2 regions of the Rhizobium sp. RU35A genome follow, and region 2 is predicted to be linked to the other one. Evidence: predicted binding sites of a transcription regulator. Region 2 holds the regulator's gene; the other holds the start of a gene.
What was found. Region 2 encodes LexA, which represses DNA repair genes until DNA is damaged. Its sites were predicted from a motif close to TGTTCNNNNTGTGTTCNG; they were not measured.

Region 1 (5,126 bases), on a different contig from region 2:
GATCTTCGACCTGGAGGATTCGGTGTTTCCCGAGCGGAAAGACGAGGCGCGCGAGGCCCTGCGCGAGCGTCTTCCCGCTCTTGCCCGCGACGGCAGGACCCGCATCATCCGCATCAACGACCTGTCCTCCCCCTTTGCGGCCGCCGATCTTGACCTGGTGCTGGCGGTCCGGCCGGATGCGGTGCTTTTGCCGAAGGTGGAGCGCCCGCAGGATATTCTTTTTGTCCAGGAGAGGCTCGATGCCGCCGGCTGCGGGCCGGAGGTGGCGATCTGGGCGATGATGGAAACGGCGCGCGGCACGCTGAATGCCGGGGCAATTGCCGCCACGCGCGACAGGGCAGGGCGCCTTCAAGCCTTCGTGATCGGCCTCAACGACCTGCGCAAGGAAACCCGCGTGCTGCCGCGGCCCGGTCGCGCCTTTCTGGTCCCCTGGCTGATGCAGGTGGTGCTGGCAGCGCGCGCGCACGGGCTTTGCGTCATCGACAGCGTGTTCAACGATTTCCGCGACGAAGACGGCTTCGAGGCCGAATGCCGGCAGGGCCGCGAGATGGGGTTCGACGGCAAGATGCTGATCCACCCGGCCCAGATCGACGCCGCCAACCGGGCCTTTGCCCCCTCGGCCGAGGAGATCGCCGATGCGAAGGCCATCGCCGCCGCCTTTGCCCGGCCGGAGGCGGAAGACCGGAACGTCATCCCCCTTGACGGCCGCATGATCGAACGCCTGCATCTGGAGGAGGCCGAACGGCTGCTCGCTCTGGTGCAGGTCCTTGAAAACAGAAAGACAGTGCCATGAAAGTCTACCGCTTCCTCACCGGACCCGATGAGTCCAGCTTCTGCCACCGGGTGACCGACGCCCTCAACAAGGGCTGGGAACTGCACGGCGCGCCGAGCCTTTCCTTCAACCACGCCGAAAACAGGATGTATTGCGGCCAGGCCGTGGTAAAGACCGTTCACGGCAAGGACTACGACCCGAGCATGAAGCTCGGCGAGCAGTAAGACCCCTTGAACGTGCCGCCCCGGACCGGACATGACGGCCGATCCGGGGCACTCTTTGCGAAGGGGATGCGCTGGCCCCGCTCAGCCCGTGCGGTCGGCCGCCTCTTCGGCGCTTTCCTCGATGCGCTCCATGTCGTCATCGGAGAGGCCGAAGTGATGGCCGATCTCGTGGATCAGCACGTGGGTGATGATATCGCCCAGCGTCTCCTCGTTCTCCGCCCAGTAATCCAGGATCGGGCGGCGATAGAGGCGGATGCGGTTCGGCAATTCGCCGGTTTCCACGGTAAAGCGCTCGGAAATGCCGCGGCCTTCGAACAGGCCGAGCAGATCGAAGGGGGTTTCCAGCGCCATGTCCTCGAACACGTCGTCATCCGGAAAATCCTCGATCTCGATGGTGAGGTCCTGGGTCAGCGCGCGGAATTCCTGCGGCAGATTCCCATAGGCCTCGATTGCCAGCGATTCGAACGTGCTGATGGTCGGGGCGTGGCGATCCCGCCAATCATCGGTCTGGTCGACACGGGCCATGTGTGCTCCTTTTTGGGAGCCATATAAGGTTTTTGAGAATTTTTTTCGAGAGCGGATTCAAGCAGCAGGCGCGCAGCGTAAATGAATCTCGCGCACCGCCCTGTTGACTCTTCCGCCGGCCTCTGGAATCCATAAGAACATAAAGTGAACATTTCGAATGGAGCCGACGTCATGGCACGACCTGCCCTGGCGCAGGAGAGGGTTTTTGCCCTGCGCGAAACGATTGCCCGCCTGGAAGGCCGCGCTCTTCCGGAACAGGCGGCCGCAGAGGCCGGGCTGCTGGCCGAACGGCTGGCGGAATGTCCGGATCGCGCGGTCGCGCCGCAGGGGCGGGCAGAAGAGGCGCGGCTGAAAACCGATGTCGCGGCCTTCGATCAGGCGCTGGAGGGCGGCCTGCCGCGCGATGCACTGACCGAGATCCGCAGCCTCGGCTTTCGCCATGCCGGCGCGGCAAGCGGTTTTGCGCTGTCGCTCGCGGCCCTTCTGCAGGCTGCGGAGCCGGATGGGACATGCAGCCCAGTCCTGTGGATCGGCGAGCGGATGGGGGGAGGCGAGGCGGGCCTGCCCTATCCGCCCGGGCTGAAGGCTTTCGGGCTCGACATCAGCCGCTTTTTCCAGGCGCTGCCGCAGCGGCTGGAAGATGCCCTGTGGCTGGCGGAGGCGGCGCTGGACAGCGGATTGTTTGCCGCGACGCTTCTCGAGCTACGCGGCAATCCGGCCGCCTTCGGGCTGACGGAAAGCCGCCGACTGAGCCTTCGGGCAAAGGCGGCGGGGCGGCCGCTTCTGCTTCTGCGCCAGGCCGGCGAGGAGGAGGCATCGAGTGCTGCCTTCCGCATCCTCGCCGAACCGGCGCCGGCACTTGCGCGGCGCCTTCCCGACGGATCGATGCTCGGCGGCAGCATCGGCCATCCCGTCTTCCGTCTCACCCTGGAGAAGAGCCGCAACCCGGCTCCCCTCTCTTTCTTTCTGGAGTGGAACCCCCATGACCGCCGTTTCCTGGCTCTCGACCCCGCAAGACAGGCTCAGGCTTTCGAACCGAAGGCCGCGCATTCTGGCGCTTCATTTTCCGCGTCTGCCGACCGACCGGATCCTGCGCCGGCGCTGGGGTCTGTCCTGGCGTTTGAACGGGCGTTCGAACGGGCGTCCTGACGACACACCCGTCGTGGTGGCCGGCCGGCGTGACAATGGCATGCGTCTTCTGGCACTCGACGAAACCGCAGAGACCGCCGGGCTGCGCATGGGGCAGGGGCTGGCGGAAGCGCGCGCCATCTGTCCGAACCTGATCGTCATCGAGGAGGATGCGGCCGCCGACCGGCGCCTGCTGGAGGCGCTCGCCGACTGGTGCGACCGCTTCACCCCGCTGGTCGGGCTGGACGGCACCGACGGCCTCTTCCTCGACATCACCGGCTGCACGCATCTGTTCGGCGGCGAGGCGGCGATGCTGCAGGAGATCCTGACCCGGCTGACGCAGATGGGCCTTGCGGTGCGCGGCGCGATATCCTCGGCCCCCGGCCTCTCCTGGGCGCTTGCCCGTTTCGATGGCAACCGGATCGTCGCCGAGGACGAACAGGAGGGCGTGCTGGCGCCGCTGCCGGTCGCAGCGCTGCGCCTCGACGACACGCTGGTGCAGGCGCTCCACAAGGTGGGCCTCCGGCAGGTGTGCGATCTCCTGGAGGCGCCGCGGGCGCCGCTCGCCCGCCGCTTCGGCGCGGACCTGATGCTGCGTCTCGACCAGGCGACCGGTGCCGACGAGGAACCGATCTCGCCGCGCCGGCCGGTTGCGCATCTGTCGGCGGAGCGGCGGCTGGCGGAACCGATCCGGGCGCAAGACGACATCCTGGCCCTTGCCGCCACCGTCGCCGAAGGACTGAAACCGGGGCTGGAAGCGCGCGGGGCGGGCGGGCGCGTGTTCGAACTGGTGCTGTTTCGCGTGGATGGCCAGGTGTTTCGCCTGAACGCCGGCGCCTCGCGTCCCTTGCGCGATCCGCCGCGCATCGCAAAGCTGTTTGCCGAGCGGCTGAAGGGATTGCATGACGATCTGGATGCCGGCTTCGGTTTCGAGATCCTGCGCATCAATGTGCTGCACCACGAGGTGTTCGACAGCGCCCAGGGCGATTTCGAGGGCGATGACCGCCGGAGCCTGTCGCTGTCCGATTTCGTCGATCAGGTCTCGGCCCGGCTGGGACCGGAGGCCCTGCAGACCTGCCAGCTGCGCGAAAGCCATGTGCCGGAACGGGCGTTTCGCATGGAACCCGCCTTGCGGCAGGCACCGGCCCGCATTCCGCTGCGGGAGGCGCCGCCGCTGGGCGTGACCGTGTCGCGGGCGGAGCGGCCGCTTCGGCTGTTTGCCCGGCCGGAGCTCCTGGAAACCTTTGCGGTGGAGGTGCCGGACGGCCCGCCGATGCGCTTTCGCTGGCGCCGGCTGACCCACCGGGTGCTGAGGGCCGAAGGACCGGAGCGGCTGGCGGCGGAATGGTGGCGGGACGGCGAGGAAGCCCTGACGCGGGATTATTTCCGGCTGGAATCCGACAGCGGCCAGCGCTTCTGGGTCTATCGCCAGGGCCTCTATGACGAGGTGGCGCATCCGCGCTGGTTCATGCACGGGATCTTTGCATGACGATGCCCCCGGCCTTCTGCGAGATCGGCGCGCGCACCAATTTCTCCTTCCTGGAGGGTGCCTCGCATCCGGAGGAAATGGTGCAGGCCGCCGCCGAACTGGCGAGATGCGGCGAGCTTTGCGGGCTTGGTATTGCCGACCGCAACACGGTGGCTGGCGTGGTGCGCGCCCATGCGAAGCTGCGCGATCTGCCGGACGACGTGAACCTGAAAGTGCAGCCGGGCGCCCGCCTCGTCTTTGCCGACGCAACGCCCGACGTGCTGGCCTTTGCCTGCAACCGCACCGGCTGGGGCCATCTCTGCCGGCTGTTGAGCGCCGGCAACCTGCGCAGCGACAAGGGGGACTGCCGGCTGTTTCTCGACGACCTCCTGACCTGGGGCGATGGGCTGATGCTCGCCGTTCTGCCGGGCCGCCATCTGCTTGATGATGCGGCAGCGGGCGAGGCCTTTGCGCAGCTGCTTGCCAGGCTGCGCGAACGCTTTGGCACGCATCTCAGCGTGGGGCTTTCGGCCGAATATGACGGGCGCGATTCGCTGGCCTTTGCCAGCGTGGCCCAATGGGCCGAAGCGGCGCGGCTGCCGCTGATCGCCACCAACCAGCCGCTCTATCACCACCCGGGCCGGCGGCCGCTCTGCGATGTGGTGACCGCCATCCGCGCGCATGTGACGGTGGAAGAGGCCGGCTTCCGCTTTGCCGCCAATGCGGAACGTTTCCTGAAGCCTGCCTCCCGCATGGCCGGCATCTTCCGGCGCTATCCGCAGGCGCTGGCCGAAACTACCCGCTTCTTCGAGCGGCTGCAGTTTTCGCTGCGCGAGCTGCGCCACAACTATCCGGAGGAACGCATTGCCGGCGAAACACCCTCCGAAACGCTGGAGCGGCTGGTGCAGGCCGGCGCGGAAAGACGGTTCGGACACGAAATCACCGACACGATCCGCCGGCAGATCCGCGAGGAGCTGGACCTGATCCGCGAGAAGCAATATGCGCCCTA
Region 2 (5,126 bases):
GTTCCCTTCACGATCAGCCCGCGAATGAACTGCACGATATCCTCGGCAATGGTTTCCTTGGCGAAATCGTCAAAAGGAACGGCGTTCGACCAATACTGGTTGATGAATACCCGTTTCTGCCCCTTGTCGCGCCGGACCTTCTGCGCAAGCGCGTGAATGCCCTCGTTCTCGTAAATCTCGATCCACCTGTAGAGGGTGGATTTTGTCAGCTTGCGCCGCGATCCCGTCCAATCGAGCTTCCATTCACCGTCGAGCTTATCGATTACCGCCCTGCGTTCCGGGCTGCGGAACGGGTGAGCCAATGCCGGGGCGATGATCTCGTATTTCCAGGCCCGTTCGAAGCGGGCCGTATCATCGCCAAGACGGAGCCTTGAAACGGCCTCATCGGTCATTTGAAAGGCCTTCAAACGCTCCTGGAGATGCGGCGGAAGGCTGGAAACCTTGACCTGATATTGAATGCCGGATCGACCGCCGCGACCGTGGAAGGTTCGGACTTCAAGGGGGTGGCCATGCCAGGACATGCTTCGCCCGACCATTATCCTGTGGCAGCCACGACGAGCGTTTCGCTGATCGACGCCATACAAGCTCGCCAAGATTTGGCTGTCGATCCACTCCATCTTAAGCGGCCTTCAAGCCCGGAATGGTCGAAGGACTCTCTTCCTTCAGACCCAAGTCAACAGCGATGCGGTGACTGACACCACGCTTCCCACCCAGAGAACCGTTCAAAACCGCATAGACTGTGCGGGGATTGTAGCCTCTCCGCTCTGCCCATTCCCTGATGCTGATGCCTGCACATTCAAACTGTCGTTTGACATCTTCCCGGTTACTGATCATAGCAATCTCCTAGATGTTTCGCTGTCGAAGCACTCCATCAATATGTTTCAAAGGTGTCACATGTCAACACGAAAAAGTTTCGATAACGAAGCATCCAAGGCAATTGGGAAGCGGATTAGAGAAATTCGTGGTGACAAAACTCAAGCGGAGTTCGCCAACCTCGTCGGTGTGGATCGTGCAACATTATCGAACTACGAGAGCGGACGCAGACAACCCAATAGTGAAATTATCAAGAAGATAGCAGGAATAGGAAACGTAACTGTTGCCGCCTTGATTTTTGGCGAATACAAAACCCCATTTGAAGAATATCAAATGTCTATCAACCGAAGCATTGCTCAAGCTTCTGCGGAAAATCCGGGGTTCATACCAAAATGGTACATATCTCAGGACGAGATAGACGTAATTTTCTCGCTGAGGCGGATGTATGACGATGATGCGCGGCTAAGCATCATTCAAGAGATCGTCAACAAAGCCGAGGAATCCATAGATCATGACCGCGAACTAGATCAGGGTAAGGTTCCCCCCTATGGAGAAGCCGCTGTTGAGCGGTTGCGAGCGATACTCCAAACAGGGCGTTTCAACGAGGGATACGACCCGGAAGTTCAGTATTGGGCAACCCTCTGGGAAGAGGTGAAAAGCCCGCACAAAAAGGATTAGATTGATCACTATCCGCAAAGGTATCCGCAATCTTTTCGATCTGCGGACAAAAACATGGACGCTATCCCCAATAATGCAAGCCAACTCAGTTACTTAACCATTATGCCGGAACGGCGCAAAACGCTTCCACCGATTGGCGCATTGCGCACCCCCATTTTCCAACGAAAAATCTTTATAAATCAAGCGCGCAGGCCCGTTTTCATTCCAGAATAATTATGCGCGCCATTCCCGATTAATTATCGCGCCTCCATCAGCCGGTCACCCCAAAAACACCCGGCTTTTGGGGGCTTGCAGAACACATAAGGAACAGATAGGGTCTGTTCTGTATTTGTTTCGGGCTCGGGGTTGCCATATGCTGACACGCAAACAACAGGAACTGCTTCTGTTCATTCATGAACGCATGAAGGAGTCCGGTGTGCCGCCCTCCTTCGACGAAATGAAGGATGCGCTTGATCTGGCGTCGAAGTCCGGCATCCACCGGTTGATCACAGCCCTGGAGGAGCGCGGTTTCATTCGCCGCCTGCCAAACCGTGCCCGCGCGCTGGAAGTAATCAAGCTGCCGGAATCCTATGTGCCGCCGGCCCAGCCCCGTCGCGGCTTCTCACCCAGTGTTATCGAAGGCAGTCTCGGCAAGACGCCGCCCGCCAAGTCCGCCGCATCAGCGGCACCTGCGGAAGAATATACGGGAACGGCAACTGTTCCTGTCATGGGACGCATTGCTGCCGGCGTGCCCATCTCGGCCATCCAGAACAATACGCATTCGATTGCGGTACCGATAGAGATGCTGGGAACCGGCGAGCATTACGCACTCGAAGTGAAGGGCGATTCGATGATCGAGGCCGGCATTCTCGACGGCGATACGGTCATCATCCGCAATGGCAGCACAGCCACGCCCGGCGATATCGTGGTGGCGCTGGTGGATGACGAGGAGGCAACCCTGAAGCGGTTCCGCCGCAAGGGGGCCTCGATCGCACTGGAAGCGGCCAATCCGGCCTATGAGACCCGGATCTTCGGACCGGACCGGGTGAAGATACAAGGCAGATTGGTCGGCCTTATCCGCCGCTATCACTGACCAGCCGGCGCACCGGTTCCGGCACATCTGTCTCGAAGCTGCGGCGTCGCCAGTCATAGCTGCGATGAACGCTCCAGGGGCGCTCATGTGACATGATGGCAGCTTCCGCGCGCCAGTCTTCGACTCGTCGGCTGTCGCGAAAACGAACGATCAGGGATCCGGTGCGGCGCAAGGTCTGGGCGCTCAGCAGGAGAGCGCCGGAACGGCACTCATCGAAGCGGGCCTGTGGCGCAATGACGAGATCTGCGCGGTCGCAAGCGGTTCCGGTGAGACGATTGTCCTCAACGGTTATGAGTGTCGCCCCCTGCGAGGTGATCGCAAGACAGCCGGACGAGGGAAGACATACAAAGCGTCCCGGCTGTTTTTCGGCGTCTCTGCGCAGGGTCTGCAGGATGGTTTCCGCCTCGCCGGCCTTCAGCGGCACTTTGGCAGCGGCTCGCTGAGACTGTCTGTCGGTCGTCGTCGTGACAGTTGACGCCGGCTCCCGTTCTGTTTGCTCGATTCTCTTATTCTGTGCAGAACCCCTCTGGATTCCAGGGGCTGCCTTTCGGTTGGCCGCAGCGTCAGGCGGCGGCGACAACAGGCGCGGTGCGCTGGTCTGTTCGATGCGCAACGCATCCTGCCATTGCCGGTATAGAAAATCCGAAGGTCGGCGCCGGTTGGTCGCCGCGGCCTGCCCGTCCAGAAGGGCAACGAGGATCCCATCCTCCGAGACGAGCAGATCCGGCGAACTCGCACGCTCCGGAATGATCGTCATGGCGACAGCGGCCAGGATCAGCGGCAGACCAAGCAGACGCAGGCGCGTCCGAAGCAGCGTGAGCAGCAGGAAGCCGGCCGAGGCCAGCGGCAGGAAGCCAGCTGGCGGTCGCCCCGTCGCCACCTCGCCTCCCCAGCCTGCGACCGTTTCGGCAATCGCGATCACGCCCTGCAGCGCCCATCCCATCAGTGTCAGGAAAGGGACATCAAGCCCCAGGGGCATCAGCAGCATGCCGACCAATCCGGCCGGCATCACGACAATCGAAATCAGCGGCATGGCTGCCAGATTCCCCGCAAGACCATAGGCGGCCAGCCGGTGAAAATGAGCAAGCGAGAAGATTGTCGTCGACAGCATGCCGATCAGCGAAGTGGCCAGCACGCCCGCCGCGAAGCCGAACAACGGCAGGACGAGTCGCCCGAGGAATGAGTGCGCGCCCGCAAGCAGCCCGCGATCCTCCCAAGCTCCACCGCGCATCCAGACCTCATAGCCGGCCACGAGGGCAACAGTTGCCGCAAACGACATCTGAAAGCTTGCGCCCAGCACGGCGGATGGCGTCAGGACCAGAATCAGCACGGCTGCGAGGGCCACATTGTGCAGGCTGATCGAGGGCCGGTCGAACAGAACCGAGGCCAGCATGATGACCATCATCACGTAGGCACGTTCGGCCGAGACACCGAAACCGGAAATCAGGTAATAGGCCGTGACCAGTAGAAGCGCACCCAGGGCGGCAATCTTCTTGATCGGCACACGCTCGGCAAAGCCAGGGATGAGGCTGAGGGCTCCCCGCAGACCAACGAAGGAAATGCCGGCCGCCAGCGCCATGTTGAGCCCGGAGATCGCCACGATATGGGCAAGGCCGGCAAGGCGCAGCGCCTCCACGGTGGCTGGCGAAATCGCCCGCCGCTCATCCGTCACAATCGCGGCTGCAAAGGCACCGGCATCGCCCCCGACCACATCACGGATGCGCTGGCCGATGCTGGCACGCAGATCGAAGAGTGCGCCGTGCAACCCGGCCAGAAAGCCGCCTGGCGGTTCCGCCACGCCCAGGATGAGCGGACGCCCGTAGAAGAAGCCGACCGCACCGGTTCCTTCGAAATAGGCGGTGAAGCCGAAATCCAGCAGGCCCGGAAGCGCGGGCCCGGAGGGGGGAGACAGGCGCACACGCCCCTCGATCCGCGTGCCCGATGCCAGGGGTTCATGCGGCGCGCGCCACAGGAGCGCCACCCGCTCGGGGGGCCGGGAGAGTACCGGCTCGAAAGTTCTGAGAACATGCACCGTATAGCGCCAGCGGCCGCCCGCCACAGCCTCACGCCGCTCCACCACCCCCTCCAACCGCGTCACGACGGCTTGATCGAGAATAACGGTGGCATTCCGCAGACTTTCCAGATGGGCAAGCCCGAAGCCCGACAGGACGAGCCCCGCGACCAGCAGGCATGTTCTCCCGGCCCCCTGCCCGCGCCGTCCGGTCCAGATTGCAAGCGCGACCAGCACCGGGCCCATGGCAGACAGCCAGGCCGGTGGCGCGGCAGTGGCCGAAAACCAGAGAATGACCCCCAGCCCCAAAAACACGGGCAGAAGCAGAAAGCCGCGTCCATGGGCAAGCTCCTCCGCCAGCATGGTCTGCCACCACCGTGTCGGATCGGACCGATCACGCAATATTGACGGGGTGTCCGCCGAGATGTCCCAGGTCAGCGGAGCACGCGCCGTTCCCTCCCCCAGAAGGGCCGGAACAGGCAGAAAGGAAGGCTGGCGGAAGGCTTCCGCCTCTCGTCTCGATTCGCTCGCCGGGGTTTCCGCCTGCCTCAC

Region 1: the regulator LexA is predicted to act here: its motif matches at 1,655-1,672, upstream of F3H95_RS23735 (metallopeptidase family protein).

What each region holds. Positions count from the first base shown of each region.
Region 1 covers NZ_FTMR01000014.1:76,126-81,251, forward strand. The annotation lists gene F3H95_RS23725 (CoA ester lyase) at 1-793, shown strand, start outside; gene F3H95_RS23730 (DUF1737 domain-containing protein) at 790-996, shown strand; gene F3H95_RS23735 (metallopeptidase family protein) at 1,078-1,521, opposite strand; gene F3H95_RS27525 (hypothetical protein) at 1,693-2,670, shown strand; gene F3H95_RS23740 (DNA polymerase Y family protein) at 2,684-4,138, shown strand; gene F3H95_RS23745 (error-prone DNA polymerase) at 4,135-5,126, shown strand, end outside.
Region 2 covers NZ_FTMR01000007.1:146,197-151,322, forward strand. The annotation lists gene F3H95_RS16735 (helix-turn-helix domain-containing protein) at 1-617, opposite strand, end outside; gene F3H95_RS16740 (DNA-binding protein) at 619-834, opposite strand; gene F3H95_RS16745 (helix-turn-helix transcriptional regulator) at 895-1,491, shown strand; gene lexA (transcriptional repressor LexA) at 1,844-2,563, shown strand; gene F3H95_RS16755 (ComEC/Rec2 family competence protein) at 2,544-4,976, opposite strand.